DNA from 3 places in the Herbaspirillum sp. BH-1 genome. Region 3 is predicted to be linked to each of the others. Evidence: predicted binding sites of a transcription regulator. Region 3 holds the regulator's gene; each other region holds the start of a gene.

Region 1 (10,367 bases), on a different contig from region 3:
GGCAACGCGCTGGCCAAGGCACTGCGCGTTGACGCGCCTCGCATTTCGGCGATCCTGCGGGAAGAACGCGCTGTGACTATTGATACGGCATTGCGACTGGCCCGTTTTTTTGGCGGCGACGCCCAGTCCTGGCTCAATCTGCAATTGGCTTACGATCTCAAGATGGCTGAAATCGAGCTTGCGGGACGTATCGCCGAAGAGGTGCAGCCATTGGCTCGCGCCGCGTGAGGGACGCCCCGATATCGCTCCACCCGCAGAACAGGGCCAGCTGCTGATGCTATAGTGGCGCCCCAGCAATACTTTGCGCGCACGTCCAAGCCTTCCAGGGTGAGTAGCCAGGTGGGTAGCCAGGCAGATCTTCCAGCTACCCATACCGCGCAAAGCCGCGCCACAAAAGGAATTTGCAACCACCATGAAAATCGCCACCTGGAACGTCAACTCCCTCAAGGTCCGCCTGCCGCAGGTCCTGAAATGGCTGGAAGAAAATCCGGTCGACGTGCTCTGCCTGCAGGAAACCAAGCTCACCGACGACAAGTTTCCCGCCGCCGAGATCGCTGCCGCCGGTTATCTGGTCGAATTCTCGGGCCAGAAGACCTATAACGGCGTGGCCATCCTGTCGCGCCATCCGATGAGTGACGTGGTCAAGAACAACCCGCTGTTCCCCGATGAGCAGCAGCGCATCATCGCCGCCACCATCGAAGGTGTGCGCTATGTCTGCGCCTATATTCCCAACGGGCAGTCGCTGGAGTCCGAAAAGTATCCCTACAAGCTGAACTGGCTGGCGGCGCTGCACGAATGGCTGGCACAGGAGAAGGTGAAGAACCCGCGACTGGCGCTGCTGGGCGACTACAACATCGCACCCGAAGACCGCGATGTGCACGATCCGGTGGCCTGGCAAGGTCAGGTGCTGGTGTCGGAGCCGGAGCGCGAGGCCTTCCGCAAGCTGCAGGCGCTGGGCCTGACCGACTCCTACCGGTTGTTCGAACAGCCGGAGAAGATGTATAGCTGGTGGGATTACCGGCAGATGGGTTTCCGCCTCAATCGGGGCCTGCGGATCGACCACATCCTGCTGTCCGAAGAACTGCTGCCGCGTTGTACCGCCTGCGTCATCGACAAGGTGCCGCGCAAGTGGGAGCAGCCTTCCGACCACGCGCCGGTGATTGCAACGCTGGCCGACTGACGCCGCCCAGGGGCAAGCCGGTATCGACGGACGCCACCTCAGGGTGGCGTTTGTTCTTTCTTGTTGCGCATGTTCTTTTCGAACTGCACATCGAGCTTGCTGACACGCTTGGCCTTCTGCGGTCCCTGGGCGTTGACGAAGCTGACGAAGTCGTCCAGTTCCATTGCTTCATTGAGCTTTTCCAGCGGCTGGCCGGCCACGCGGCGGGTCAGGATGAAACGCTCATCGGAGGTGCGCAGCATGGAATACTCGCGCGATTCGGTGCGGGTGTTCAGACGCTCGATGGCGCTGGCGGCGCGGGTCGATCTCATCATTGGGCCTCTTGCAATTTGAGCTGCCAGTAACCGACGTCGATCCAGCGTCCCATCTTGTAGCCGACCTCGCTGAAGACGCCGCATTTCACGAAGCCCAGGCTCTCGTGCAGGGCCACGCTGGCCGCATTGGGCTGGGCGATGCCACCGATGACCAGATGCACGCCCAGGGGTTTCAGCTGCGCGAACAGCTCACCGTACAGCAGCTTGCCGATGCCGCGTCCGCCGGCGTCGTGACGCAGGTAGACCGAGCTTTCCACAGAGCGCTGGTAGGCCGCGCGCGGCTTCCATTTGCTGGCGTAGGCATAGCCCAGCACCTCGCCCTCCTGTTCGAACACCAGCCAGGGGAACTGCGCCTGCACATCCGCAATGCGGGCGGCCATGCCCTCGACAGTCACCGCTTCGGTCTCGAAACTGATGACGGTGGTGTCGACGTAGTGGTTGTAGATGCCACAGATGGCAGCGGCGTCGGCGGCAGTGGCCGGGCGGATTGAGGGATGCATGACCGGAAGCTTTGAAGAGGGACGATGGGATGAAGTTGCCAGTGTAACCAAATTACGGCATCAGCGGCGGCCAGGTCCGGTGTAGGCCGCCGCCTGCTGGCAGGGATCAGTCGCGCAGCGCCAGTCGCACCTGCTCCAGCGCTGCCGGGTCCTCGATGGTGGGCAGGTCGCCCGGATCACGACCTTCGCAGATCGACTGGATGGCTCGCCGCAACAGCTTGCCGGAGCGCGTCTTGGGCAGGCCGGTGACGAAGAACACCCGTGCCGGGCGGCCGACCGCGCCGATCTGCTTGTCGACCACACCCATGATCTCGGCTTCCAGCGCCTTCCTCTGCTCCGTGGTGGCAATCGCGTCGGCCTGTTTGGCGATGGCGAAGGCAATCGCCACCTGCCCCTTCAACTTGTCTTCCACGCCGACCACGGCCACTTCGGAGACGTTGGGATGGCTGGAGATGCTCTCCTCGATCTCGCGGGTCCCCAGGCGGTGGCCGGCGACGTTGATGACGTCGTCGGTGCGACCGAGGATGAAGTAGTAGCCATCCTGGTCCTGGATGCCCCAGTCGAAGGTGGAATAGACCTCCCGCGGCAGGCTGCGCCAGTAGGTGTTGACGAAGCGCGCATCGTCGCCGTACACGGTCTGCATGCAGCCCGGCGGCAGCGGGCCTTCGATGGCGACCACGCCCTTCTGGCCGGCCGCACAGGGCTCGCCACTGGCCTCGTCGAGGATGGCCAGGCGGTAGCCCGGCATGGGCACGCCGGGACTGCCAAGGCGGGTCGGCTTGTCGCTGATGCCCTTGGCGATCGAGATGATGGGCCAGCCCGATTCGGTCTGCCAGTAGTTGTCGATCACCGGTACCTTCAGCGCTGCCGAGATCCAGTTGGAGGTGGTCTCGTCCAGCGGTTCACCGGCCAGGTAGAGCGCCTTGAGCGAAGAGGTGTCGTAGCGCTCCATGCATTCGGCCGGCTGTTTCTTGAGCACGCGGATGGCCGTCGGTGCGGAGAACATGCGCGTCACCTGGTACTTCTCGACGATGCTCCACCAGATGCCGGCGTCAGGCCGGATCGGCAGGCCTTCGTAGAGCACGGTGGCCATGCCGGCGATCAGCGGGCCATAGACGATGTAGGAGTGACCCACCACCCAGCCGATGTCGGAGGTGCAGAAATAGGTCTCGCCCGGCTTGCCGCAGAAGATGTGCTGCATGGACGACGCCAGCGCCACCGCATAGCCGCCCACGTCGCGCTGCACGCCCTTGGGCTTGCCGGTAGTGCCGGAGGTGTAGAGCACGTAGCTGGTTTCATTGGACTCCAGCCAGGTCACCGGCACCGGCCGGTCCAGGTGCTGTGCGCGCAGGGCGGCGTAGTCGACGTCGCGTTCCGGCGTGCGCGCCATCGGCGCCAGGCCGCGATCGACCAGCAGCACACGCTGCGGCTTGTGCTGCGCCAACTGGATAGCATCGTCCAGCAGGCCCTTGTAGGGAATCACCTTGCCACCGCGCGAGCCGGCATCGGCCGAGACGATCAGGCGCGGCTGCGCGTCATCGATACGCGAGGCCAGGCTGTTGGACGCAAAGCCGCCGAACACCACCGAATGCACCGCCCCGATGCGGGCGCAGGCCAGCATGGCGAACACCGCCTCGGCGATCATGGGCATGTAGATCAGCACCCGGTCGCCGCGCTGCACACCCAGGGCCAGCATGGTGGCGGCCATGGCCTGGACTTCGCGATGCAGTTCGGCGAAGTCGTAGACGCGTTCGCTGTTGGTCTCGGTGGAGATGGCGATCAGCGCTGCCTGCGAGGCGCGTTCGGCCAGGTGACGATCGACGGCGTTGTAGCAGAGATTGGTCTTGCCGCCGATGAACCAGCGCGCAAAGGGCGCGCGCGAATAATCCAGGGTGCGGGTGAAGGGTTCTTCCCAGTGGATGCGCTGTGCTTCTTCGGCCCAATAGGTGTCGGGATGCTCGATGGAGCGGCGATAGAAATCCTCGTATTGCATGACGTCTCCTCATGTCTTTCGTATTGGAAAACTGTGTTCGCCCTGGACATGCGTGGTCTGCGGGTCGATCGTCGACGGCTTGATACCGGGTGCCGGCTTGCAGCACCCCCTGTCCGGCCTTCATGCGACGTTTGATCCAGTCTTGCACCTGAAGCTTACGGGTGGCTGAATTCGCCCAGCCGGCGCCGCTTTGCGGCTGATGCGGATCAAGCGCGACGACGAAAAAAACGGATGCGATGTCACCGGTGCGAGACCGGCGACATGCCAGAAGAAGAGGAAACGAAGGAGGAGGGAGAAACGCGCCGCGGTCAGCTCATCGCCACGGCACGCTGCACAGAGGATGCAATCAGCGCGTGCGGCAATCGTTGGCGAGCTGCTGCCCGATCTTGGAATTGAGCAGCATGGACTTCGACGGAATCTGGATCCACACCAGGCCTTCGCCCTTGTTCTCCAGTCGCACTGCACCGGTCGAGGTGCTGACCGGGTTCATCATGTAGCTGCTGCCCTTCCACACCAGCGTGACGCCGTCGGTCACCCGGCCATCCATACGGATCTCGACCTTGTTGCCCATCTCGCAGCTGAAGGCGCCGGTCTTGAGCTGGGTCGCCCAGCTGGGCTGGGTGGCCGCCGGGGCCTGCAGCAGTTGTGGCAAGACCGGCTTGGTGTCGCTCACCGGTACCGGGGTGTTGGAAGAACAGGCGGCCAGCACGGAACTGGCGGCCGCGCACAGGCAGACCTGCTTGAAAAAACGACGGGAAGCGATGGCAGCAATCATCGGATGATCCATGGAGAGTCGGGGGCGGAGATGGGCCGGAAGCGGGCCAAAAAACGGCCCGACCGCATCTTAGCAAGTAATTACACCGGACTCGACCACATGTAACGCTTGTTACAAATCCGGAAGGCGACGGCCGCTCCTGCGGGCCGTCGCTTCCATCGCTGCACTGCTTCATCACTATTGCACTGCGGCGCTACTGCTCCCCTTGCTCCCTTCCCTACCCTGCTACCCGCTCGCCTTACTTGCGCTTGGCGATGGGCACGAACTTCAGATCTTCCGGGCCGACATAGTTGGCCGACGGGCGGATGATCTTGTTGTCGATGCGCTGCTCGATGATGTGCGCCGCCCAGCCCGAGGTGCGGGCAATGACGAACAGCGGCGTGAACATCGCGGTGGGTACGCCCATCATGTGGTACGACACGGCCGAGAACCAGTCCAGGTTGGGGAACATCTTCTTGATGTCCCACATGACCGTTTCCAGGCGTTCGGCGATGTCGAACATCTTGGTCGAGCCGGCTTCCTTGGAGAGCTTGCGCGCCACTTCCTTGATGACCTTGTTGCGCGGGTCGGAGATGGTGTAGACCGGGTGACCGAAACCGATCACCACTTCCTTGTCCTCGACGCGGCGACGGATGTCGGCTTCGGCTTCGTCCGGGTTGTCGTAGCGCTTCTGGATCTCGAAGGCCACCTCGTTGGCGCCACCGTGCTTGGGGCCGCGCAGCGCGCCGATGGCGCCGGTGATGGCCGAGTGCATGTCCGAGCCGGTGCCGGCGATGACGCGACCGGTGAAGGTGGAGGCGTTGAACTCGTGCTCCGCGTACAGGATCAGCGAGGTGTGCATGGCCTTTTCCCAGGACTCGGAGGGCTTCTCGCCGTGCAGCAGGTGCAGGAAGTGGGCGCCGATGGAATCATCATCGGTTTCCACTTCGATGCGGTTGCCGTTGTGGCTGTAGTGGTACCAGTACAGCAGCATGGAACCGAGCGAGGCCATCAGGCGGTCGGCGATATCACGCGCGCCGGGGGTGTTGTGGTCATCCTTCTCCGGCAGCACGCAACCCAGGGCCGAGACGCCGGTACGCATCACATCCATCGGATGCGAAGCCGCAGGCAGCCACTCCAGCGCCGCCTTGACGTTGGCCGGCAGGCCGCGCAGGGCCTTGAGCTTGGCCTTGTAGGCCCGCAGTTCGGCGGCGGTGGGCAGCTTGCCATGCACCAGCAGGTGGGCGATCTCTTCGAACTCGCAGCTGTCGGCCACGTCCAGGATGTCGTAGCCGCGATAGTGCAGGTCATTGCCGGTCTTGCCGACGGTACACAGGGCGGTGTTGCCGGCGGTGACGCCGGAGAGGGCAACGGACTTCTTGGGCTTGAAACCTGCGGCTTGTTGTTCGCTCATCGTGTTCTCCTCGTAGCGTGTTCGGTGAAAACTGAATTATCGGAAGGGATTACTTGTTCTTCTGCTGGGCAAACAGCGCATCCAGGCGCTGCTCGTAGCTGTGGTAGTCGATGCGGTCGTACAGTTCCATGCGGGTCTGCATGGTATCGACCACGTTCTTCTGGGTGCCGTCGCGGCGGATCGCCTGATAGACGTTTTCGGCCGCCTTGTTCATGGCGCGGAAGGCCGACAGCGGATAGAGCACCAGGCCGACGTCGGCGCCCTTGAGTTCGTCCACGGTGAACAGCGGGGTCGAGCCGAACTCGGTGATGTTGGCCAGGATCGGCACCTTCACCGCATTGGCGAACTGCTTGTACATGCCCAGGTCGGTGATGGCTTCCGGGAAGATCATGTCGGCACCGGCTTCGACGCAGGCCACGGCGCGCTCCACGGCAGCCTCCAGGCCTTCCACGGCCAGTGCATCGGTGCGCGCCATGATGACGAAATTCTCATCGGTACGGGCATCCACGGCGGCCTTGATGCGGTCCACCATTTCCTGCTTGCTGACGATTTCCTTGCCGGGACGGTGACCGCAGCGCTTGGCGCCGACCTGATCTTCGATGTGCATGGCGGCGGCGCCGAACTTGATCATCGACTTCACGGTGCGGGCCACGTTGAAGGCCGAGGCGCCGAAGCCGGTATCGACATCCACCAGCAGCGGCAGATCGCACACGTCGGTGATGCGGCGCACGTCGGTGAGCACGTCGTCCAGGTTGGAAATGCCGAGGTCGGGCAAGCCCAGGGAACCGGCCGCGACCCCGCCGCCGGACAGGTAGATCGCACGGAAGCCGGCGCGCTTGGCCAGCAGGGCGTGATTGGCGTTGATCGCGCCGATGACTTGCAAGGGGGATTCTTCCTGGACGGCCTGGCGGAACGCTGCGCCTGCGGAGTGGAGAGCCATGATGGACACCTTCTGTAAGGGTTGCTGGAGGTAGCGGACTATGGAGGGCCTTATTGCAACGGCCGTGCCATCGCACTGCAGCATCCTGCGAAACCTGGCGGACCTCTTTTGGGCCGATATGAAACTTCCTTCCAGATCAATGACTTGCGGACGAAACCTGGCTCCCCTGCCACGCCAGCAGGCAGACCCGACGGGCGCTCCGGAGGCATGCCACCCTGTTTCATCAGTGTTACACTAACGTTTCACTGAAACATGGTGAACGTTTCTTCCTGGCTGGCTTTTAGGCCTTCCAGCCACCCTGAGTCGTCGTCAATCACCCTCAGCCACCCAGCGCCCCGCCCATGAAACGCCCTGCCCCCACCGACCGCCACGCCGACAAACCCGTGATCTGGACCGCTTCGGTATCGCGCCTGTCGGAGCTGTTCCGTGACATCACGCTGGAGTTCGACGCCCTGGCCGACATCGAGCCCATCCACCTGGGGTTCGACGAGGCCGTGCGCGAGATCCGCGAGCGCCTGGCCACGCAGCGCTGCGACGTGGTCATCTCGGCCGGCTCCAACGGCGCCTATCTCAAGAGCCGGTTGCCGGTGCCGGTGGTGGTGGCGCGTGCCAGCGGCTTCGACGTGATGCAGGCGCTGGCACGGGCGCGCCAGATCACCACCCGCATCGGCCTGGTCAGCTATCAGGAAGAGATGCCGGCACTGGCCGAGTTCCAGCAGATGTTCGGACTGGACATCGCCCAGCGCACCTATGCCACCGAAGAAGATGCGCGGGCCGTGGTCAACGAACTGAAGGCCGGTGGCATCGAGGCCGTGGTGGGTGCCGGCCTCATCACCGACCTGGCCGAAGAGGCGGGCATGCACGGTATCTTCCTGTATTCCTCGGCCACGGTGCGTCAGGCCTTCGAGGATGCACTGGAACTGGCGCGCCTGACGCAACTGGAGAGCACGCGTGGCCCCCTCCTGCCGGTGGCCGACAGCCTGCGCGCACGCCATCACCTGAAGGACCTGCGGGGCGATTCGACTGCCATGGAAGCGGTACGGCAATCGATCACGCTGTTTGCCCGTTCACCGGCCAGCGTACTGATCCAGGGCGAGACCGGCACCGGCAAGGAGCTGGCGGCGCAAGCCATCCATCGCGCCCATCCGCTGATGCAGGGCAAGACCCAGGCAAGCCATCCCTTCGTGGCCATCAACTGCGGCGCGCTGGCGGAGTCGCTGCTGGAGTCCGAACTGTTCGGCTATGAAGAAGGTGCCTTCACCGGTTCGCGCCGGGGTGGACGTGCCGGCGTGTTCGAGGCGGCCCATCGCGGCACGCTGCTATTGGATGAAATCGGCGAGATGCCGCTGCCCCTGCAGACACGCCTGCTGCGCGTGCTGGAAGAGCGCGAGGTGGTGCGCGTCGGTGGCACGCGGCCGATTCCGGTGCAGGTGCGCATCATCAGCGCTACCCATTGCGACCTGGAGGCCAAGGTGCGCGAGGGCCGTTTCCGGGCCGACCTGTATTACCGGCTCAGCGTGCTGCGCCTGCCCCTGCCGCCGCTGCGTGCGCGCAGCGAGGACGTGCCGGCACTGGCCGAGTGGCATCTCAAGCATGCACTGGCAGCGCTGGATGCCCGCCCGCATGCCAACCTGGGTGCGGAAATCCTGCGCTGCTCGCCGCTGCTGTGCGCCTACGCCTGGCCGGGCAATGTGCGTGAACTGCGCAACCTGATGGAACGGCTGGCCCTGTTCCTGGCGGCCGAACCGCTGCAGGCGCTGACGCCGGCCCTGATCCTGCGGGTCGCACCGGAACTGGGGCAGCACGCCAGCATGGCCAGCGCGACCGCGCAGGAGCCAGATGTCGTCACGGCCGCGCCTGACGATGCGCAGATCCAGGCCGTGCTGCGCCGCTATCGCGGCAATCGCGCTGCCGCCGCACGCCATCTGGGGATGAGCCGGACCACCCTGTGGCGCCGCTTGAAGCAGCTAGCGGATGAGGTCGATGAAGGCCAGCAATGAGCCATCGTGTGTCAATCATTTACCCGATGCGACAGCCTTCCTGCGTCCTGATAATCCACCGCAGCGCGCCTTGACAGCCCCGCACTGCGGCGCCTATCCTCGCCCGCTGTAACGCCCACGGCCGATCGCATTTGCCCCGTGAGCGCGACAGGGAGCCCATAACCATCATTCAACCAGCCAGGCAGTCGTCCGCCCCGCCCGGGCGAGACCGGCGCGCAGCTCCTCCATCCACAGTCATCCATCAGGGAGTCTCCATGACCAGCAACACCACGGCGCCTGGCGCCGCCACCACGCACCCGCAGGCGCGGCGCGCGATCATCTCGTCTTCCATCGGCAATGCGCTCGAATGGTTCGACATCCTGATCTACGGCGCCTTCGCCGTGGTCATCGCCAAGCAGTTCTTCCCCACCGGGGACGACAGCGTTTCGCTGCTGCTGACCTTCGCCACCTTCGGCGTGTCCTTCTTCATGCGTCCGCTGGGCGCGGTGGTGCTGGGTGCCTATTCCGACCGCGCCGGCCGCAAGGCGGCACTGATGCTGTCCATCATGCTCATGACCATCGGCACCGCCATGATCGCCTTCATGCCCAGCTATGCCAGCATCGGCCTGCTGGCACCGGCCGGCATTGCACTTGGCAAGATGATCCAGGGCTTCTCGGCCGGTGGCGAGTTCGGTAGCTCCACCGCCTTCCTGGTGGAACACGCACCGCATCGCCGTGGTTACTTCTCCAGCTGGCAGGTGGCCAGCCAGGGCATCAGCCTGTTGCTGGCGGCGATCTTCGGCGCCGTGCTCAACAACATGCTCACGCCCGAGCAACTGGCTTCCTGGGGCTGGCGCGTGCCGTTCTTCTTCGGCCTGCTGATCGCACCGGCCGGCATCTACATCCGTCGTCACCTGGATGAAGCACCGGAATTCAAGGAGTCCAGCGAAAAGACCAATGCGCCCCTGCGCGATACCTTCACCAGCCAGAAGCTGCGCCTCCTGATCGGTTCGGGCAGCGTCATCATGGCTACCGTCTCGGTCTACCTGTCGCTGTACATCCCGACCTACGCGGTCAAGCAGCTGGGCCTGCCGGCATGGTCGTCGTTCGCCGCGATGTCGGTGGCCGGCCTGATCATGTTCATCGGCTCGCCGCTGGTGGGCGCAGCCTCCGACAAGATCGGTCGCACGCCCTTCATGATCGTCAGCAGCGCCCTGTACATCGTGCTGACCTATCCGATGTTCGTGTTCCTGACCAATTCGCCGGGCTTCCTGCAGCTGCTGTTGCTGCAGA
Region 2 (10,367 bases), on a different contig from region 3:
GGCGAAACGTGCATGCATCAGATCGCGCACCCGTTGCAGGGCCGGGGAAGGTGGCTCATTTCTTCCCGCCACACTGTCGTCGAACTGGCCGGAGAGCAAGACCAGCATGCGGTCCAGGGCCAGGTCGCGGGCCAGTTTGCCCTCGCGCTGGTGCAAGGCAAGGAAGGCCCGGTGGATGGCCCCGGCGAGCTGGGCGTCGTCGTGCAGGGTCTGGCGGAAGGTGGCGAAGCGGGTCATCGCGGGCAGGCGCAGGTGGTCGGTCATCCTGTCCAGCCAGGGCGTGGGCAGGTAGAGCATGGCGTAGGTAAAGCCGCTCTCATGGGGCGCGTGACCGTCGTGCAGGGCACCGGGTTCGATCAGGATGGACTTGCCGGGGGTGCTGACGTGCAAGGCGGTGCCGCAGCGGAAGCGCTGCACGCCCTGCAGGGTCACGCCGACCAGCATCTCGTCATGGTCGTGCGGATCGTAGGCATGGCCGGAGAAATGGGCGCCGATGCTCTCGATGCCGCTGTCCTCGTCGCGCTGCAGCCTGATCCATTCCTGGGCGGGCGTGGGAGAAAGAATGTCCATGACGGGATTCTAGCCGGAGGCGACATTGCGGTGCTCATCCCTCGGACCCCCTGGCATATTTCCTGCTAGATGGGAAATGTTGCAAGGACGCAGCGCGACCGCATCCAGCAGTCGCTGCGCCGCAACAAATCAATTACCATGCGCCCCTGCGGCGACTGTCGACGACAGAAGGCAGTCGCAAATGCAATGGTGGTGTCGGCTTACCCGCTGGCCTGTCCATTGCCGTAACGCGTTCGTTATCCACGATTGATGATTGGTATTGCCATGACGACTTCTACTGCCGGCTCTTCGTCTGCCTCCCCTGCCCCCGTGGCACCCGCTTCTCCCTCGTCTTCCTCGTCCCTGCCCCGCCCGCGCGAGCGCGCTGCAGCGCTTCCCCAGGTACGCCATAACTGGATCGACAACCTGCAGGGCCAGCTGTTCGGGGTGGTGATGATCGCCTTCGGCATGTCCATGCTGCATAGTCTCGGTCTCATCATCGGCCAGGTGGCCGGTGTGGCCTTCCTGGTCAGCTATGCCACCGGGGTCAGCTTCGGTACGGCCTTTGCGCTGATCAACCTGCCCTTCTACCTGCTGGCGGCCCTGCGCATGGGTGCGGCCTTCACCTGGCGCACGCTGGCGGCGGTAACCGCCGTGTCGGTGCTGACCAATATCGCCGGCAACTACATCAGCTACAGCCACCTCGATCCGCTGGTGGGTGCCGTGCTGGCGGGTCTGTGCGTGGGCATCGGGCTGATCGGCCTGTTCCGCCACCAGGCCAGTTGCGGCGGCATGAGCATCCTGGCCAGCTACCTGCAGGAGCGCACCGGTTTCAAGGCCGGCTGGCTGCTGATGGGCTTCGACCTGGTGCTGTTCGCCACGGCGGCCTGCTTCATGCCGGCCGACCGCGTGCTCTATTCGCTGGTGGGGGCCATCGTCATGAACCTGTTCGTGGCCTGGAACCACCGTTACGAGTGGTATATCGCCCGCTGAACGCTGCAGCCCGAGGGCTCAATGCGAGGACACGAACTGCGCATCCGCAAAGCCGGGCGGCAGGGCAAAGCTCTCGCGCAGACGCCGGCATTCGGCCACCGGGGTGGCACCAAAGAGGCGCTTGAACTCGCGGCTGAACTGGCTGGTGCTGACATAACCCACCGCATGGGCGGCCGCCTCGGCCGTCATCTCTTCGCGCACCATCAGCAGACGCGCCTGATGCAGACGGATCGACTTCAGGTACTGCATCGGCGAGGCCTGGGTGATTTCCTTGAAATGCACGTAGAAACTGGGCGCGCTCATGCCGGCCTCGGCCGCCAGCTGCATCACGTCCAGGTCCTGCGCATAGTCGGTGTGGATACGCCGCAGCACCCGCCCGATCTTGCCGAAATGACCGCGCATGGCCAGCGCGTTGCGTAGCGCCTCGCCCTGGGCGCCGGTGAGCACCCGATAGTAGATTTCGCGCAGCAGCGCGGTACCGAGGATGGCGGCCTCCTGCGGTTGCGCCATCGCTTCCAGAAAACGCAGCAGGCTGCCCTGCAAGGCTGGCTCCATGGGTGAGGACATCATGCTGCGCGCGGTCTGCACGGCGGGGGCGCCCTGGCGGTCGATCTGCAGCGCCAGCTCGGCAGCCAGCGTGAAGTCCAGGTGCAGGTACAGGGCCAGCAAGGGACGTCGCGGCGTGGCATCGGTCTCCATGGTGAAGGGCACCGGCACCGAGACCGCCAGGTAATGCTGCTCGTCGTAGAGATACAGCTCCCCGCCAAAATAACCCCGCTTGCGCCCCTGGCAGACGATCACGATGCCCGGGTCGTAGAGCACCGGCGTGCGCGCCAGCGGGCCATCGGCGCGCAGTACACGCACGCTCTCCATGGGCGTGAGGTGATAGCCCTCGGTGGGCGCCATGTCCTGCAGCAGGTGGATGATGCGCTGCTGTACAGGAGCTTGCAGGGTGGGCTTGGCGGTACGCACGGCAATCTCGCGCTTCATAGTTTCAGGCAATAAAAACAGGTGATTACGGCTTAATGATTCGCTGATGGCTGACTATTATGCACTCCCCTACTTGAACTGGAGAAGCATGATGTCCCTGCAGAAAACCTTGCTCATCACCGGCATCAGCAGCGGCTTCGGCCGGGCGCTGGCCGTGGCGGCGCTGGACGCCGGCCACCGCGTGGTCGGTACCGCACGCCACGCACAGGCGGTGGCCGACTTCGAGGCCCTGGCGCCGGGCCGCGCCTGGGGTCACGTACTGGATGTGACCGATACCGACGCCATCGCGCCCATGGTCAGCGCGGCCGAAACGCAGACCGGTGGCATCGACGTACTGGTCAACAATGCCGGCTATGGCCACGAAGGCGTGATGGAAGAATCGCCGCTGGCGGACATGCGCCGCCAGTTCGAGGTCAATGTCTTCGGCGCAGTGGCGATGATGAAGGCGGTGCTGCCCTTCATGCGCGCCCGCCGCCGCGGCCACCTGATCAATATCACCTCCATGGGCGGGCATATCACCATGCCGGGGATCAGCTATTACTGCGGCAGCAAGTTCGCGCTGGAGGGTATCTCGGCCTCTCTAGGCCAGGAGCTCAAGCCACTGGGCATCGCCGTCACGGCAGTGGCGCCGGGCTCGTTCCGCACCGATTGGGCGGGTCGGTCGATGGCGCGCTCGCCGCGCACCATCAGCGACTATGACGCCCTCTTCGATCCGGTCCGCAAGGCCCGCGAAGACAAGCACGGCAAGCAATTGGGGGACCCGGCGAAGGCAGCGCAGGCGATGCTGGCCCTGATCGCCATGCCGCAGCCACCGGCCCATCTGTTGCTGGGCAGCGATGCGCTGCAACTGGTGCGCGCCGGCCTGGCCGCGCGGGAACAGGAAATCCTGGCCCATGAAGTGCTGAGCCGTTCCACCGACGGTTGAGCCTATCCTCCTGGCCATCGTTGGGCATGAGCGGATGACAGATTTGTCATTCGATTGTCATGCCGACGACGCCGTGCGCTGCCTAGACTGCCCGTACTCATCACCTCCAGGAGATAGCATGAAGGCAGTATCGACAACGCACGGCCGGTCGGCCCGGGCCTGGCGCCTGATGCTGGCGGCTTCGCTGGCATGTTCCCTGGCTGCGTTCGCGGCCACCGCGCCGGCCCATGACATGGGGGCCATGCACGACATGGGCGCCATGCATGGCATGGCTCATGACAGCCCGGCACCACTCACCACGGCAACGCCCCCCGTCTTCGTGGCCAGCAGCGCCAAACCCTTTTCCACACTGAATGACGATGCCATGGCCGTAATGGACTACGGCATGCAGCACGCGCCCATGAACGGTCAACCTGACCACGATTTCGTGAGCATGATGCTGCCCCATCACCAGGGTGCAGTCGACATGGCGCGTGCCGTGCTGTTGTACAGCCAGGATCCGGAGATACGCAATCTGGCACTGGGCATCGTGGCCGAACAGCAGAACGAGATCCAGGTGATGCAGGCCTGGCTCAAGCGCCACGGCTACCCCTCAAGCGCGCCCTGAGCCCGCCATCACTGTGCCTCCCCCCGCTTTTTTCAACCACCGCGCCAACGCCATGAAATCATCCAGACTCGCTCTTTCCACCCTCACCATCTCGCTGCTGTCCTTGCTATCCTGTTCGGCCATGGCCCTGCCCACCGCCCATGACCGGGTGTACACGGCCGACCAGAACAGCAATACGGTGTCGGTCTTCAACCCGGTCGACAATACGCTGGTGGGCCAGATCCGCCTGGGCAATCCGCGTCCGGACGTGCTCTCGCCCCTGTATCGCGGCCAGATCAACGTACACGGCATGGGCTTCTCGCCGGATCACAAGACCCTGGTGGTGATCTCCAACGGGTCCAACTCGGTCACCTTCATCGATACCGCCACCAATGCCGTCAAGGGCGTGACCTATGTCGGCCGCTCCCCGCACGAAGGCTTCTTTACCGCTGACGGCAAGGAAGTCTGGGTGGTGGTGCGCGGCGAGGACTACATCTCCGTCATCGACCCGCAGACCTTCAAGGAAACCCGCCGCATCCAGACCGCCGTCGGTCCCGGCATGGTGCAATTCCTGCCGGACAACAAGCTGGCCTTCTCGGTATCGAGCTTCACGCCGCAGGTGGATGTGATCGACGTGAAGTCGCATACGGTGATCAAGAAGATCGACGTGGTGAGCCCCTTCTCGCCCTTCCTGCAATTTACGCCCGACCACAAGGAACTGTGGATGACCCACAAGGACGTGGGCAAGGTGACCCGCATCGACACCCGCACCCTGAAGGTGACCGGCGTGATCGATACCGGCTTCATCACCAATCACCTGGCCTTTGCCACGGTCAACGGCAAGGTGCTGGCCTATGTCACGGTGGGTGGCGAGAACGTGGTCAAGGTCTACAGCACCGATGCCCAGGCACAGCTGCTGGCGACCATCCCGACCGGCGCGCTGCCGCATGGCATCTGGAGTTCCGACGACAGCAGCCGGGTCTATGTGGGCCTGGAAAACGGTGACGGCATGGAAGTGATCGATCCGGCGCAGAACAAGGTGATCGCCCACGTCGCCGGTGGTCAGGCGCCGCAGGCCCTGATCTTCCTCTCCAACGTGGTCGGCGACGGCGATGGCAAGCGGAACCTGGCGCCGCTGGCCAATGCCGAACCGCTCAATATCCGCCTGAAACCCGTGACGGCGCCGGAAGCCAAGGGCTTCGTGGTGTCGCGCAACCTGGGCGTGGTCGATGCCCTGGAGGTGTCGCTCTTCAAGCTCAAGCCGCAGACCAACTACAACGTCTACCTGAGCGGCCAGAGCACGCCGGTGGCCAGCTTCGTGACCGATGCCAAGGGCATGTCCAACGGCACGGCCATCGGTCCGGCGCGCCGCCTGGCCGAACCGGGCGCGCAATCGTCCCAGTCCGGCCCGCTGAAACTGATCGTGATGGAAGGCGCGGCACCGGCCGACGCCAGTCGTGCCGTGCTGGTCAGCGACATGTAATCAGGTACGGCGGGCGGACCGGGGTGCAAGGTCGCCGGCCCGCCCCGGGGTTTCGGGCAGGGGAGCGATCCTTTACAATCGCGGCAGCACCGGGCATTGCACGAATATTGCATGCCCTTGCGGCTGCCCGCTCCCTCCCTTTCCTGCGCCCATGAGCAACGTCCTCAACTACCTGATCACTGCCCGCCGCTGCGAAGTGGAAGAACTGCAACGCCTCGCCCGCACCTGCCAGCTGGTGCTGACGGTGGGCAAACTGATCCACTGCCTGCAGCAGGAACGCGGCATTTCCAATATCTACCTGGGCTCGCGCGGTGAGCGTGATGCCCTGGTGTGGCGCGAGCGCGTGGCCGCCAGTGAGGTGGCGCAGCAGGAGTTTGCCTCCTGGCTGGAGGCCACCGAACATGACAACGCACTTTCCAACGGTGCCCGCCTCTACACCCGCATCGCCTTCGCCTTGCACGCCCTGGACGGCCTGCCGCGCCTGCGCGCCGACGTGGCGGCCCTGGCCTGCTCGCCGGCCGCCAGCTACGAACGTTTCAAGACGCTGGTGGGGGCGCTGCTGGCGCTGGTGTTCGAGGCCGCCGATGTGGCAGTCGATCCACAGATCTCACGCCTGCTGGTGGCGCTGTTCAACCTGATGCAGGGCAAGGAATTCGCCGGCCGCGAACGCGCCGGCGGCGCTGCGGCCTTTGCCATGGGCAAGATCACGCGCGAGCAGGAACAGAGCATCGAATACCAGATCGAGATGCAGGAGCAGGCGCTGCGCCGTTTCGAGTCCTTCGCCGAGGGTTTCCGCAATGAGTGGACGGCGATGCAGGCCACGCTGCCGCTGGCGGAGCTGGAGCGACTGCGCCGCAAGCTGCTGACCTCGCACGAGCGGCCGCTGGATTCCGATATGGCCGATGCCTGGTACCAGTGTTGCTCCACCCGCATTGACGGTCTGCATCAGGTCGAGATTCACCTGGCGCAATACGTGCAGGCGCAATGCCACGCCAAGATCATCGAACTGCAGAAGGAGCTGGACGATCAGGGCCAGTGGTTCAGCCAGGAAGAGGCGCTCGATCCGCTGGCACCCCTGGCGACCTTCTCTTCCAGCCTGGATGGCGGGCACCTGAGCGGCGGCCCCATGGATGCCGGGGTCGGGCCGCACCTGACACAATCCATCGTCGACCTGCTGCGGGCGCAATCCGAACGGCTGCAGAACCTGACCCAGGAACTGGCCACCGTGCGCGAGAGCCTGGAAGAACGCAAGCTCATCGAACGCGCCAAGGGCGTGTTGATGATGAAGCAGGGGCTCAACGAAGAAAACGCCTATCGCCTGCTGCGCAAGCATGCGATGAACCAGAACCGGCGCATCGCCGAAGTGGCCCAGGCCATCCTCTCGCTGACCGAGATCCTGCCGGACGCCTGAGCAGCGGACATGCGGACATCGCGGTGCTGGTACAGCGTCGCGATGTCAGACGTTTCCGACACCAAAACCTCAGATTCACTGATCCCTTCACGCTGCGCAAGCGCGCATCATGGCTCATCCGTAAGGAAGGCATCTGCCTTGCTGCGGTCCCGATTTCCCACACGGAAACGCGCCATGAAAAAAATAAGCATCTCCGCCAATCGCCGCCACTTCCTGCGCGGCGCCCTGACTGCCGCGCCGGCTGCCGCGCTGGCGGTGACCACCGGCAGCCTCACCGTGGCTGCCCAGGGGCAGTCGGCCAAGTCCGGCGACAACACGCCCTACAAACCCAGCTTCTTCAACCAGGATGAATTCGGCCTGCTCAGTGCCCTGGCCGAGGTGCTCATCCCGGCCGATGAAAACGGCCCGGGTGCGCTGGAGGCAGGCGTGCCCGAATTCATCGATGCCCAGATGAACACGCCCTACGGCCAGGGACAGCTGTGGTACATGCAGGGGCCGTTCACGCCGGATGCGCCGGCCGAGTTCGGTTACCAGCTGCCCTACCCGCCGCGTGAACTGTACAAGAAGGGCCTGGCCGAGTTCGACGCCGCCATCAAGCAGCAGTACGGCCAGGGCTACGTCGGGCTGAACCAGCAGCAGCGCGAAAAGATGATGGGCGAGTTCGAGAAGGGCAATGTGAAGATGGCCAGCATCCCCCCAGCGGCCCTGTTCAACCTGCTGCTGCAGAACGTGCACGAAGGCTATTTCTGCGACCCCGTCGATGGCGGCAACAAGGGCATGGCTGCATGGAAGATGATCGGCTTCCCCGGTGCCCGCGCCGACTACTACGACTGGGTGGACCAGTACGGCCGCACCTATCCGCTGCCGCCGGTCTCGCGCGGCTGATGGCACGGGCTTCCCTGCCCCTATCTCCTTTCTCTCTTCCCCTTCCCCAGGAAGCACAAGCACATGGCCAACAAGAACATGAAAGCAGTCGACGTCGTCATCGTCGGCTTCGGCTGGACCGGGGCCATCATGGCCAAGGAAATGACCGAGGCCGGTCAAAGCGTGGTGGCGCTGGAACGTGGTGTCTATCGCGATACCTATCCCGATGGCGCCTATCCCAAGACCATCAATGAGCTGGACTACCAGCAGCGCTTCAAGCTGTTCCAGAACCTCAACAAATCCTCCTTCACCTTCCGCCGCAAGATGGGCGACAGCGCCATCCCCTATCGCCAGATCGCCATGTTCAAGCCGGGCGAAGGCGTGGGCGGTGCTGGCCTGCACTGGTCGGGCTGCCACTGGCGCATCCTGCCGGAAGAACTGCGCATGCGCAGTCATTATGAAGAGCGCTACGGCAAGAACTTCATCCCCAAGGATATGAACCTGCAGGACTGGGGGGTGAGCTACGAAGAACTGGAACCGTATTTCGACTTCGCCGAAAAGATGATGGGGACTTCCGGCACCGCCTATCGGGTCAAGGGTCGCGTGGTGGACAATGGTGGCAACCCCTTCGAGGCCGACCGCTCCGACGCCTTCCCGCTGCCGGCCCAGAAGGAGCAATACCAGGCGGCGCTGTTTCGCAAGGCGGCGCAGCAGGCGGGTTTCCATCCCTTTACGCTGCCCTCGGCCAATGCCTCGGCACCCTATGTGAACCAGTATGGTTGCCAGATGGGGCCCTGCACCTTCTGCGGCTATTGCTCGGGCTATGCCTGCTACAACTATTCGAAGGCCTCGCCCAACGTCAACATCATGCCGGCGCTGCGCCAGAGCAAGCTGTTCGAACTGCGCAGCCAGTGCAATGTGTTGCGCATCGAACTCGACAGCACCCGCAAGAAGGCTACCGGCGTGACCTACATCGATGCCAACGGCGACACCGTGTTCCAGCCGGCCAATATCGTCGTGGCCAGTACCTTCGCCTACAACAATGCGCGGCTGTTCCTGCTCTCGGGCATCGGCAAGCCGTATGACCCGGTTTCCAATTCCGGTGTGGTGGGCCGCAATATCGCCTTCCAGATGATGTCCACCATCAATGCCTTCTTCGCGCCGGGCAAGAACATCAATGGCTTCATCGGCGCCGGTGGCAACGGGGTGGCGGTGGATGACTTCAATGGCGACCACATGGACCACGGGCCGCTGGGCTTCGTGGGCGGTTCCCCGATCTGGAGCAATCCGGCCGGGGCCAAGCCGATCTCGGGGATTGCCGTGCCGCCCGGCACACCCAAGTGGGGGCGCGCCTGGAAGCAGGCGGTCAAGGACAGCTATCTGAACACCATGTCCTTCGACGTGCATGGTGCCAACATGGTGTATCGGGACGTCTATGTCGATCTCGATCCGAACTACAAGGACGCCTTTGGCCAGCCGCTGCTGCGTTTTACCTTCGACTGGAAGGACAACGACATCCGCATGAGCCGCTACGTTACTGATCAGGCGGTCAAGATCGCGCATGAACTGAAGGCGCGCGAGATCAAGGTCACGGTCAAGGATTTCGGCGCGGCACCGGACCTGCGCAGCTACCAGACCACGCACTGGGCCGGTGGCGTGGCCATGGGCAATGACCCGTCCACCAGCGTGGTGAACCGCTACCTGCAGAGCTGGGACGTACACAACGTGTTTGCGGTGGGCTCGGGCGTGTTCGCCCAGGGTATCGGCTACAACCCGACCGGGGCGGCGGTGGCATTGACCTACTGGTCGGCCCGCGCCATCCGCGAGCAATACCTCAAGGACCCGCGTCCGCTGGTCAGCGCGTGAGCACGGGAGTGATGATGAAACGACTGATCCTGACCTCCTCCCTGGCACTGGGCGCGGCCATGCTGGCCGCGGCAGCCGCTTACAACCTGGCGTATGCCGATGATTCGCTGACCGTTGCGGCGCCGCCCAAGCCGCCGATGGGCGGGCGGCTGTTGAATCGCGAAACTGCGCCCTTGCAGCCCTTCGCGGTACCGCCAGCCGATGCCGCGCTGTCGCAACGCATCGCCGGCCAGGGCAGCCCCAGCGCCGATGACCAGTTGCTGCTGCGGGGTGCCTACCTGGCGCGGGCCGGCGATTGCGTGGCCTGCCATACCAGCAAGGGTGGCGCACCCTTTGCGGGCGGCCTGGCGCTGGCGTCTCCGTTGGGTGCGATCTATTCGACCAACATCACGCCGGACAAGGAACACGGCATCGGGGACTGGAGCTACGAGGACTTTGCGCGTCTGATGCGCACCGGCGTCACCCGGGCTGGCTATACGGTCTATCCGGCCATGCCCTACCCTTCCTATTCGCGACTGAGCGAGGAGGACATGCAGGCGCTCTATGCCTACTTCACCAAGGCGGTGCCGCCGTCGGCCCAGGCCAATCGCGCCAATGACATCCCGTGGCCGCTGTCGATGCGCTGGCCGCTGGCGATCTGGCGCAAGCTGTTCGCGCCGACGCCGACGCCTTATGCAGCACCGGCCGGCGGCGACCAGGA
Region 3 (10,367 bases):
GCCGCGGTTGTGTACTGCGGCCATTTTCATTGGTGTTGTTCGGGCAAGCCGCGTCTAGCCGATAAAGACCGATGCACCGACGCCGAAGCGCTGGGCCAGTGCCTTGACCTGACGCAGATTCAATTCGCGCTTGCCGCGCAGGATTTCGGAGACCACGCCTTGTGAGCCGATCTCGGGCAGGTCGGATTGTGTGAGCTGATGTTGCTCCATCAGGAATTGCAGGACATCCACAGGAGAGACCTGCTGCAACGGGAAGTGCTTGTCGTCGTATTCGGCAATGAGGCTGCCGAGTGTATCGACCAGATCGGCCAGAGGGTGCTTTTCATTGCCGGCACCGGCGTCGAGCAATTGATTCAGGGTGGTGACTGCGCGGTCATAGTCATCATCAGAACGAATCGGCCGCAGCGGGATGAGAGACGACAAGGCCGCAAAGTGCGAGGTGATCTTGTCCATCGCACTTTTTTCCATCAGTCAGCTCCACCCTTCATGCCTTGCCATTCGGGAGTGAGCTGCATGGAAATCCCGAACATGTCCAGCACGCGCCCGAGGGTGTGATCGACCATCTCTTCCATCGAGGCCGGGCGCTGGTAGAAACCGGGCAGCGGCGGGAAGATCACACCGCCCATCTCGGTGACGGCGGTCATGTTGCGCAGGTGGGCCAGGTTGAAGGGCGTTTCGCGCACCATCAGTACCAGGCGACGACGTTCTTTCAGGACCACGTCGGCGGCGCGGGTGATGAGGTTGTCGGAGAGACCATGCGCCACGGCGGCCAGGGTCTTCATCGAACAGGGTGCCACCACCATGCCGGTGGAGGCGAAGGAGCCGCTGGCGATGCAGGCGCCGACGTCGCGCACGTGATGCACCACGTCGGCCAGGGCTTCGACCTCCTTGCGCCGCATGTCCAGTTCCTGGTGCAGATTGAGCACGCCGGCTTCGGAAATCATCAGATGGGTTTCCACCTGACCATGCTTGCGCAGGTGCTCCAGCAGGCGCACGCCATAGATCGCCCCGGTCGCACCGGTGATGGCGACGATCAGACGCTGGCGTGGCGGACTGGAAGTGGAACTCACAAGAGAAACCGGAGCAGGGCAGCGATGCGCCGGGTTTAGCCCTTGATCAGGGTCTGCAGTTCGCCCGAGGCGTACATCTCGCTCATGATATCGGAGCCGCCGACGAATTCACCCTTCACGTACAGCTGGGGAATGGTTGGCCAGTTCGAGTATTCCTTGATGCCCTGACGCACGTCGGCGCTTTCCAGCACGTTGACGGTAACGATGTTCTCGGCGCCGCTGGCCTTGAGCAGCTGGATGGCCTTGCCGGAGAAGCCGCATTGCGGGAACTGGGCGGTTCCCTTCATGAACAGCACGACAGGGTTTTGGGTCACGGTTTCTTTGATCCAGGATTGGACGTCGCTCATGGCTATGCCTTTAAAAATGGGATTGCCGACATTATAGGGAAAAGCCGCCGCTCGCGTTGAAGTCGGCAGGGTTGCGGCGTGGTTGGGGTGTCGTCCGGCATTGCTTGGTGGAAATCATTTATACGATTTCCCTTTGGACCTTGCCACCAAGATGAGGGCGGGAGGAGCCCCTTCAAGTCTCATTACGGGCCGCGTCGGGAGAACAACGGCGGTGATGGACGCGGGATCACTGTTTGCCACAGGAAATGAAACCGACCCCGGCGCCGCAAAATGAAAAAGGGCGCTTGCGCGCCCCTTCCTCATGAGATTCCCACCTTATGCGTCACGCTGTCGTTGCGCACCCGCCGGCAGGAATGGTCCCGGGTCCTTGTCTTATGCCGCGCCAGCCACTGCATCAGTGGGGGTATCGTCGGGCAGACGCTTGGCCATGGAGTGATGCTCCTGCAAGCGGTCCTTGTGCTTGATGACCTGGCGGTCGAGCTTGTCGATCAGGGCATCGATGGCGGCATAGAGGTCGTGCGCAATGCTTTCCGCATGTAGATCCTTCCCCTTGATGTGGACGTTGATTTCCGCTTTTTGGCGCTTTTCCTTTTCTGTGAGTTTATCTACGCTCAGGATCACGCTGACGTCGATCACGTTGTCGAAATGGCGCTTGATACGGGCCAGCTTGCTTTGCACGTATTCCCGGATGGCGGGGGTCAGTTCGAGGTGGTGTCCACTGATGGTCAGATTCATACAAGACTCCTATCGTGAGGTCACTGGAGGTTCGTGCGATGCATCGTCTACAGCTGCTGTACCACGGGCACGGTCTTCGTGTCGGATGGCATGGGCACCAGGTAGGGATGCTTGCCTGAACACAGCAACGGTACTGCTACAGAAAAACTGAGGAAAGCTCAGAGGGACTTGCGGAGATTGACTGGCGGAATCTTCAACACTTCGCGGTATTTGGCGACTGTGCGTCGCGCGACCACCATGCCTTGTTCTGCCAGCATATCCGCAATCTTGCTATCGGATAATGGGGTCTGCGGGTTTTCGGCTCCTATCAACTGTTTGATCAGCGCCCGTATCGCGGTGGAGGAGGCTTCGCCTCCGGTTTCAGTCGCGACGTGGCTACCGAAGAAGTACTTCAACTCGAACATGCCGTGCGGCGTGAGCATGTATTTCTGAGTTGTCACGCGAGAGATTGTGCTCTCGTGTAGACCCAGTGTATCAGCAATTTCACGCAGCACAAGGGGCCGCATGGCGACTGCGCCATGTGAAAAGAAGTTTCTTTGACGTTCGACAATAGCCTGCGCGACTCGCAAAATTGTATCGAAACGTTGCCGCATGTTCTTGATGAGCCACTTGGCTTCCTGCAACTGGGAAGACAGCGATCCTTCGCCCTTGGCCTGCTTGAGCGCACTCGCATACATCGCATTGACGCGCAGCTTGGGCATGACCTCATGGTTGAGCATGACCTGCCAGCCGTTCTTTGTCTGTTTGACAATCACGTCCGGCACCACGTAGTCCGAAGCATCGCGCGCGAATTCGGCGCCCGGATGCGGACGGCACTGACGGATCACCGTCTGTGCTTCGCGCAGGTCCTCGTCATCGCAATCGAGGGCCTTCTTGATCTTGTTGAAGTCGCGTTGCGCGAACAGCGGCAGGTAATCCTCGACGATCCTCAAGGCCAGCTTGCGGGTGACGAAGGGCACCTTGGGCAGGCGGCGGATCTGCAGTGCCAGACATTCACCGGCACTGCGCGCACCCACCCCGGCCGGGTCCAGGCTCTGCAGCAGCTTCAGCGAGATCGACAGTTCTTCCAGGTCAACGCCCAGCTCTTCCGGCAGGCGCGCGAGGATGTCTTCCAGCGGTTCTTCGAGGTAACCACTTTCGTCCAGCGCATCGGTGAGCAGTTCCAGCAGCGCACGGTCGCGGTGCGTGCGGGCGGTGACCCGGATCTGTTCCAGCAGGTGTTCGCGCAGGGTCAGCTCATGCGCTTCCAGTTGCGGGCGGGCATCGTCATCGTCGGGCGACTTGCCACTGCGCGCCACGTCGTCGAAGCTCCAGTCGGATTCCCCGCTGACGCCGCTCTCGGGGCTGTTGTCCTGGTAGTCGAAACTGGCTTCGCCATCGGTAGCGGCAGGAGCTGCTTCGTTGCCGCTGTCGCCAGCGGGCTCGGCCACTCCGGTGGAGGGCGCCGAAGAGACCGCGCCATCGGCCAATAGGCGCACCGAATTGTCGAGCGCGTCGTCCAGGCGTTCGAGCAGGGGATTGTCGGACAGGATCTGTTCCAGTTCCTGGTGCAGTTCCAGCGTCGACAGTTGCAGCAGCCTGATCGACTGCTGCAGTTGCGGCGTCAATGCGAGGTGCTGCGAGGTACGTAACTGGAGCGACTGTTTCATCTGTCTTTCTGGGAGCGGCGTGGCCCGCTGGTTGCAATACCGTTGTACGGCCGATGGACGGTGGGTGCTACATGCGGAAGTGTTCGCCCAGGTATACCCGGCGCACCGATTCGTTGGCGATGATCTCTTCCGGGTTACCGCTGGCCAGCACCGTGCCCTGGTTGATGATGTAGGCGCGGTCGCAGATACCCAGGGTTTCCCGCACGTTGTGGTCGGTGATGAGCACGCCGATGCCGCGTTCCTTGAGGAAGCGCACGATGCGCTGGATTTCGATCACTGCAATCGGGTCGATACCGGCAAACGGTTCGTCCAGCAGCACGAAGCGCGGATCGGTGGCCAGTGCGCGGGCGATTTCCACGCGGCGGCGTTCGCCACCGGAGAGCGACAGTGCCTGGCTCTCGCGCAGCTTTTCGATCTGCAGTTCATGCAGCAGGTTGTTCAGGCGGCCCTCGATTTCATCGCGCGAGAGCGGCTTGCCGTCTTCCTGGCGCAGCTCCAGCACGGCGCGGATGTTGTCTTCCACCGTCAGCTTGCGGAACACCGAGGCTTCCTGCGGCAGGTAGGACAGCCCCAGCGTGGCGCGCTTGTGGATCGGCAGGCGCGAGATGGGCGAACCGTCCAGATCGATTTCGCCACCGTCCGAGGGGACCAGGCCGACGATCATGTAGAACGAGGTGGTCTTGCCGGCACCGTTGGGGCCAAGCAGGCCGACCACTTCGCCACTACGCACTTCCATGGAGACGTCACGCACCACCTGGCGCGCACCGTAGCTTTTCTTCAGGCCGCGAACGACCAGTGAGCTTGCCATCGTTACTGGTCCTTTCCGTTCTGACGGCGCTGGGCCGGTGCCGGCGTAGCGGGCTGTGCGGGCGTGGAAGGCTGGGAGGCATCCGCCGGAGGCGGGTTCTTGGGCTGGATCACGGCAGTGATGCGTCCTGCCCCCGGCTTGCTTTCGCCGCTGGCGGTGTTGTTGACGGAGTAGAACTCGGCGCGGCTGTCATAGGAAATGAATTCGCCATTGACTTCGTCAGTGATGCGGCTGCCATCCATGCGCTGGATGTGCGCGCGCTGGAACAGCTTGGAGACCTCGGTCTGCTCGGAATACTCGATGCGTTCGGCCTGGCCTTCGATCCACAGGTTGGGGCCACCATCGCGCTTCTGGCGGAAGTTCGCCAGTGCACCAGGAGCCGCGTACAGCACCGCATTTTCATAGCCGTACTGGTCGGTCGTGAGTACCACGCGGCCTGCCTTGATGATCAGGGTGCCGCGGGTCATGACGACGTTGCCGGTGAAGGTCTTCACCTGGCGCACGTCGTCGTAGACCATCTGGTCCGCCTCGATGTTGGTGGGCTTGGTGGAGTCCGCCTTCTCGGCGTGGGCCACGCCGCACACGGCAGCCAGCATCAGCATCGGCAGTAAGAGTGAGCGTTTCATGGATTTCCTGTCTGGTCGGTTCTTGGCGTTTTTATCGTGGGGACAACCGGTTTAGCGTTTCTTCGGCGTGGGCTCGTAATAACCGCGCACATTGCCGAACAACTGCACAACCTGGGTGGCGTTGTTGGCCAGCATGCCCACTCCATTCAATCTGGTGGTGCCCATCGTCATTGCAACCGGTTTGTCGGTCTTGACGATCTCGTCATCGGGCAGCAGCAGCAGGTATTCCGAGACCAGATGCATCGGCGCACGGCCGTTGGCGGCGCCACGGATGGCGTTGGCATTGCCATACATGTGGATCTGGGTCTGGTCGTCGGTCACGCGTGCCGTGTCGGAATACAGTTCCATCGGAGGCTTGTCCTTGTCCAGGCTGTGCACCACCGGCTTGGTGATCTCGAAGGAGTCATCCAGCGGGAAGTGGACCATCTTGGTCCCGGAAACGTCATAGCGCGGGAGGCCCGTGGGACCGAGTTTCACGTAGTTGAAGTTTTCCAGGTAGTAATCGGGTTTGCCACGTGGGCGCTGTACTGCGTGCTGGTCGCTGGAGGCACGCAAGGCCTGCAGTACCCAGAAGCTGCCCAGGGCCGCGCCGATCAGGATCACCACGATCACCGCCAGCCGGATGCGCTCGGCGGCGCGTTCTCCGCTGCGCCCGCTCATGCCAGGTACGGCGCCAGCGCCGCCTCGTAGTTGCCCTGCGCGGCCAGCACCAGGTCGCAGACTTCGCGCACGGCGCCGTTGCCGCCAGTGGCCTGGGTCACGTAATCGCAGCGCGCCTTGACCTCGCGGTGACCGTTGGCCACGCACGCCTTGAAGGCGACGCGGGTCAGAACCGGCAGGTCGATGATGTCGTCGCCCAGGTAGCCACATGCGGCCGCCGTGAGCTGGGTGTGCTGCAGCAGTTGTTCGAAGGCCTGGCGTTTGTCGTGTACGCCCTGGAACACGTGGGCGATACCGAGGTCGCGCGCGCGCCGCAGTACATAGGGCGACTGGCGTGCGGTAATGATGGCGGCGGCCGTGCCGAACTGTTGCATCATCTTGATGCCGTGGCCATCGAGGGCGTTGAAGCGCTTGAAGGCCTCGCCCTCTTCGCCGTAGAACAGGCCGCCGTCGGTCAGGACGCCATCGACATCGAAGATCATCAGGCGAACGCCGGCTGCCTTGGCGAGGGCGTCCGGCGGCAGGGAGCTGGTGAAGGCGGACGCGGTCATCAGATTACCTTGGCGCGGGTCAGGTCATGGATGTGCAGCGCGCCCGTGAGGACGCCCTCGGCATCGGTGACCAGCAACTGGTTGATACGGAATTGTTCCATCAGCTGTACGGCGTCCACCGCCAGCCGATCCTGGTTGATGCTTTGCGGCTGGGCGTGCATCACTTCGGCGATGCTGAAGCTGGTGAAATCCTGGCCCCGCTCCAGCAGGCGGCGCAGGTCACCATCGGTGAATACGCCGATCGGCCGGAACTGCTCATCCACCACGGCCGTCATCGCCATGCCCTTGCGCGTGATTTCCATCAGCGCGGCCGATAGCGAGACATCCGGACGCACCGCCGGGATGGCCTCGCCACTGCGCATCACGTCGCGCACGTGGGTCAGCAGGCGGCGGCCCAGTGCGCCACCGGGGTGGGAGCGCGCGAAATCTTCTTCCAGGAAGCCGCGGGCGTCCAGCAGCGACACCGCCAGCGCATCGCCCATGGCCAGCGTGGCCGTGGTGCTGGCGGTGGGGGCCAGGTTCAGGGTACAGGCTTCCTTGGCCACGCCCACGTTGAGGTGCACCGCCGCCATCCGGGCCAGGCTGGAATCGTCATTGCCGGTCATGGCGATGATCACGGCACCCATGCGCTTGATGATGGGGACGATCGCCAGCAGCTCGGCGGTTTCGCCGGAGTTGGAAATGGCGATGAAGACGTCCTTGGGGGTCACCATGCCCAGGTCGCCATGGGAGGCTTCGGCCGGATGCATGAACAGCGAGGGGCTGCCGGTGGAGGCGAGCGTGGCGGCGATCTTGCGGCCGATGTGGCCTGATTTGCCGATGCCCGAGACCACGGTGCGGCCCTGGCATTGCAGCACGGCCTGCACGGCTTGTGCCAAGGGCTCGGCGCTATCGTCGCGCAGGCGGCTCTTCAGCGCCAGGATGGCATCGGCTTCGATCTGCAGGGTCTGGCGCGCCAGCTCGACGGCACGGCGGGCAGCCTCGGCGGAAAAAGATGCAGATGTGGTTTTGTCATCGGTTACACTCATAACCGAAGTATAAACGAATTAGCAAAGCAAAAAACTTGCCAGATGTAAGGGAATGCTGTTGAGCTTGATATAAGGTGCAGGATTGCGACGCACCGCAACATGCTCGCCAGGGGGGGAATCACTGCCGGTTCCGGCAGCACTGAAGAAGGCGGGGCGCAGGGCGCCGGCATCAGACCGGCATCAACCAGGAGCCCGGCTACGCCAACCAGCATGCACCGTTGCGGCCCGCCTCCGCCACCCGCCGCGGTGAGCTGCGGTGAACACCCTCCCGCGCTGCCTTGCTCTGGTGCGTTGTCAAATTGCTCATATTCACTGCGTTGCATTGTCATAAGAAACTAAACAAGCCATGTTTTCCGGACTGGAACTGACACTCTTCCTTCTGGCTGCGGCGGTGCTGGGCGTGGTCGCCTTCCGCATGATGCAGTTGCCGCCCATGCTGGGCTATCTGGTGGTGGGCATCATCATCGGCCCGCACGGGCTGGCCTTCGCCGAAGACAATGAAACCACCCACGCCCTGGCCGAGTTTGGGGTGGTGTTCCTGATGTTTTCCATCGGCCTGGAGTTTTCCCTGGCCAAGCTGTCGGCCATGCGCCATATCGTCTTCGGGCTGGGCGTGGCGCAGGTGGCCACCACCATCGCTGCCACCATGGTGATGGCCTGGGGCTCGGCCATGGTGCTGCCGCAGTTCATCAACGTGAGCTGGCAGGCGGCCTTCGCGCTCGGCGGCGCCCTGACCATGTCATCCACCGCCATCGTCTCCAAGCTGCTGACCGAACGGCTGGAACTGGAAACCGAGCATGGGCGCCGCATCATGGGTGTGCTGCTGTTCCAGGATCTGGCCCTGGTGCCGCTGTTGATCGTGGTGCCGGCGCTGGCCAACAACTCCGGCAACATCATGGTCACACTGGGTTGGGCCGTGGGCAAGGCGATGGTGGTGCTGGCGCTGCTGCTGTTCTTCGGCAGCAAGCTCATGCGTGGCTGGTTCCGCATCGTGGTCAAGCGGCGCTCGCAGGAACTGTTCATGCTGAACCTGCTGCTGATCACCCTGGGCGCGGCCTGGATCACCGAAAAGGCCGGCTTGTCCCTGGCCCTGGGCGCCTTCATCGCCGGCATGCTCATTTCCGAGACCGAGTTCAAGCACCAGGTGGAAGAAGACATCAAGTCCTTCCGCGATGTCCTGCTGGGCCTGTTCTTCATCACCATCGGCATGCTGCTCAATGTGCGCACGGTGGTCGATCACTGGTTTCTGGTGCTGCTCCTCCTGACCGGGCCGGTGCTGCTCAAGTTTGCCCTCATCGCCGGGCTGGCGAGGCTGTTCGGATCGTCCACCGGCGTGGCGCTACGGGTCGGCCTGGGGCTGGCGCAGGCCGGGGAGTTCGGCTTCGTGCTGCTGAGCCAGGCCGGCGGACTCAAGCTGGTCGATCCCTTGCTGATCCAGGTGATCCTGGCGGCGATGGTGCTGTCGATGCTGGCCACGCCCCTGATCCTGGCCAAGTCCGACGCCATCGTCATGCGATTCTCCGCCAACGAGTGGATGCTGCAATCCCTGGCCCTCACGCAACTGGCCACCCGCACCATGGGCGTGCAGAAGCACGTCATCATTGCCGGTTTCGGCCGCAGCGGTCAGAGCCTGGCGCGCCTGCTGGAGGAGGAGGGGATCGCCTACCACGCGCTGGAGATGGACCCGGAACTGGTGCAGGATGCCCGCAATGGGGGCGCCAATGTCTCCTACGGCGATGCCGCCCGGCGCGAAAGCCTGGTGGCCGCGGGCATCCACCGTGCCGCCGCCCTGGTGGTCACCTATGCCAGTACGCCCTCGGCGCTGAAGGTCTTGCATCACGCCGCCGAACTGGAGCCGGAGCTGCCCGTGATCGTGCGCAGCCATGACGACGCCGATCTCGAAAAACTGCTCGCCGCCGGTGCCACCGAGGTAGTGCCCGAAGCGCTGGAAGGCAGCCTGATGCTGGCCTCGCATGCGCTGGTGATGCTGGGTGTGCCATTGCGCCGCGTGGTGCACCGCGTGCAGGATGCGCGCGATGAGCGCTATGCCTCGCTGCGCGGCTATTTCCATGGCATGTCCGACGCCGAGGCCGATGGCGTGGGCATGAATGTACGCCTGCAGTCGGTCACCCTGATCGACGGCGCCAGTGCGGTCGGTCACACCCTGGCCGAGATCGACCTGCCCGCGCATTGCGGCGCCGAGGTCGCCATGCTGCGCCGGGGCAAGCAGCGTCTCGATGCGCCTGATCAGGCGGTGCTCATGGCCGGTGACATCGTGGTCTTGCGCGGCAGTTCGGAGAGCATCCTGCGCGCCGAAAAACGCCTCCTCAGCAAATGAGGATCACCCCCGCGCAATGAGGCCTTGTTCCCCTGGTACGGGAAATGCTAGTGTTGCTGGATGGTAGCGGCGCGGCTTATTCGCCTGCGTCGCCCGTGTCAGGACAAGGGCTTCGCACAACGAATCCCTTGTTGAAAAAACAATAGCAAGTCCGGGAGGAACATGTTCAGCACACTCACGATCAGGGCTCGCCTGATCTTCGTCATTGGTTTTCTGGCCCTGCTGCTGGTGGCATCGGGCGTTCTCGGTCTGGTCGGCCTGCGCTCGACCAATGCGCAGATGCGCTCGCTCTACGAGGACAGGCTGGTGGCGCTGTCCCAGCTGGAACGCATGTCAGCGGCGCTGGATGCGGCGCGCAACGGCATTTCCACCTCCATCGTCGGTGACTCCGGCGATATCGACGCCAACATGGACAAGCTGGAAAAGGCCCTCAAGGCCAACGATGCCGTCGTCAAGCAGTACCAGGAAACCGTGTTGACCACCGAAGAAAAGGCGCTGCTGGACAAATTGCTGCCGCAACGCCAGAAATTCATCACCGATGGCATCAAGCCCGCG

The links. The regulator sigma-54, encoded in region 3, starts transcription at its own class of promoters, with help from an activator protein. The targets are predictions, from matches to a motif close to TGGCANGNAANCTGCTTT.
Positions count from the first base shown of each region.
Region 1: prpB (methylisocitrate lyase) is a predicted target of sigma-54. The motif match lies at 7,148-7,165, and genes of this name have one in related genera.
Region 2: HBH1_RS05805 (nitrate regulatory protein) is a predicted target of sigma-54. The motif match lies at 5,623-5,640, and genes of this name have one in related genera.

Region 1 is NZ_PKOI01000022.1:19,162-29,528, reverse strand. It holds gene HBH1_RS21505 (HigA family addiction module antitoxin) at 1-228, shown strand, start outside; gene xth (exodeoxyribonuclease III) at 413-1,180, shown strand; gene HBH1_RS21495 (hypothetical protein) at 1,219-1,491, opposite strand; gene HBH1_RS21490 (arsinothricin resistance N-acetyltransferase ArsN1 family B) at 1,491-1,994, opposite strand; gene HBH1_RS21485 (propionate--CoA ligase) at 2,101-3,987, opposite strand; gene HBH1_RS21480 (hypothetical protein) at 4,334-4,762, opposite strand; gene prpC (bifunctional 2-methylcitrate synthase/citrate synthase) at 5,001-6,155, opposite strand; gene prpB (methylisocitrate lyase) at 6,205-7,095, opposite strand; gene prpR (propionate catabolism operon regulatory protein PrpR) at 7,437-9,095, shown strand; gene HBH1_RS21460 (MFS transporter) at 9,350-10,367, shown strand, end outside.
Region 2 is NZ_PKOI01000003.1:191,707-202,073, reverse strand. It holds gene HBH1_RS05835 (AraC family transcriptional regulator) at 1-570, opposite strand, end outside; gene HBH1_RS05830 (YitT family protein) at 835-1,542, shown strand; gene HBH1_RS05825 (AraC family transcriptional regulator) at 1,561-2,448, opposite strand; gene HBH1_RS05820 (oxidoreductase) at 2,624-3,457, shown strand; gene HBH1_RS05815 (DUF305 domain-containing protein) at 3,576-4,064, shown strand; gene HBH1_RS05810 (YncE family protein) at 4,117-5,526, shown strand; gene HBH1_RS05805 (nitrate regulatory protein) at 5,678-6,937, shown strand; gene HBH1_RS05800 (gluconate 2-dehydrogenase subunit 3 family protein) at 7,112-7,822, shown strand; gene HBH1_RS05795 (GMC family oxidoreductase) at 7,886-9,667, shown strand; gene HBH1_RS05790 (cytochrome c) at 9,679-10,367, shown strand, end outside.
Region 3 is NZ_PKOI01000011.1:30,844-41,210, reverse strand. It holds gene HBH1_RS15345 (helix-turn-helix domain-containing protein) at 55-468, opposite strand; gene HBH1_RS15340 (UbiX family flavin prenyltransferase) at 468-1,070, opposite strand; gene grxD (Grx4 family monothiol glutaredoxin) at 1,106-1,417, opposite strand; gene hpf (ribosome hibernation-promoting factor, HPF/YfiA family) at 1,790-2,152, opposite strand; gene HBH1_RS15325 (RNA polymerase factor sigma-54) at 2,311-3,801, opposite strand; gene lptB (LPS export ABC transporter ATP-binding protein) at 3,869-4,609, opposite strand; gene lptA (lipopolysaccharide transport periplasmic protein LptA) at 4,612-5,235, opposite strand; gene lptC (LPS export ABC transporter periplasmic protein LptC) at 5,287-5,895, opposite strand; gene HBH1_RS15305 (KdsC family phosphatase) at 5,892-6,446, opposite strand; gene HBH1_RS15300 (KpsF/GutQ family sugar-phosphate isomerase) at 6,446-7,474, opposite strand; gene HBH1_RS15295 (monovalent cation:proton antiporter family protein) at 7,821-9,812, shown strand; gene HBH1_RS15290 (methyl-accepting chemotaxis protein) at 9,975-10,367, shown strand, end outside.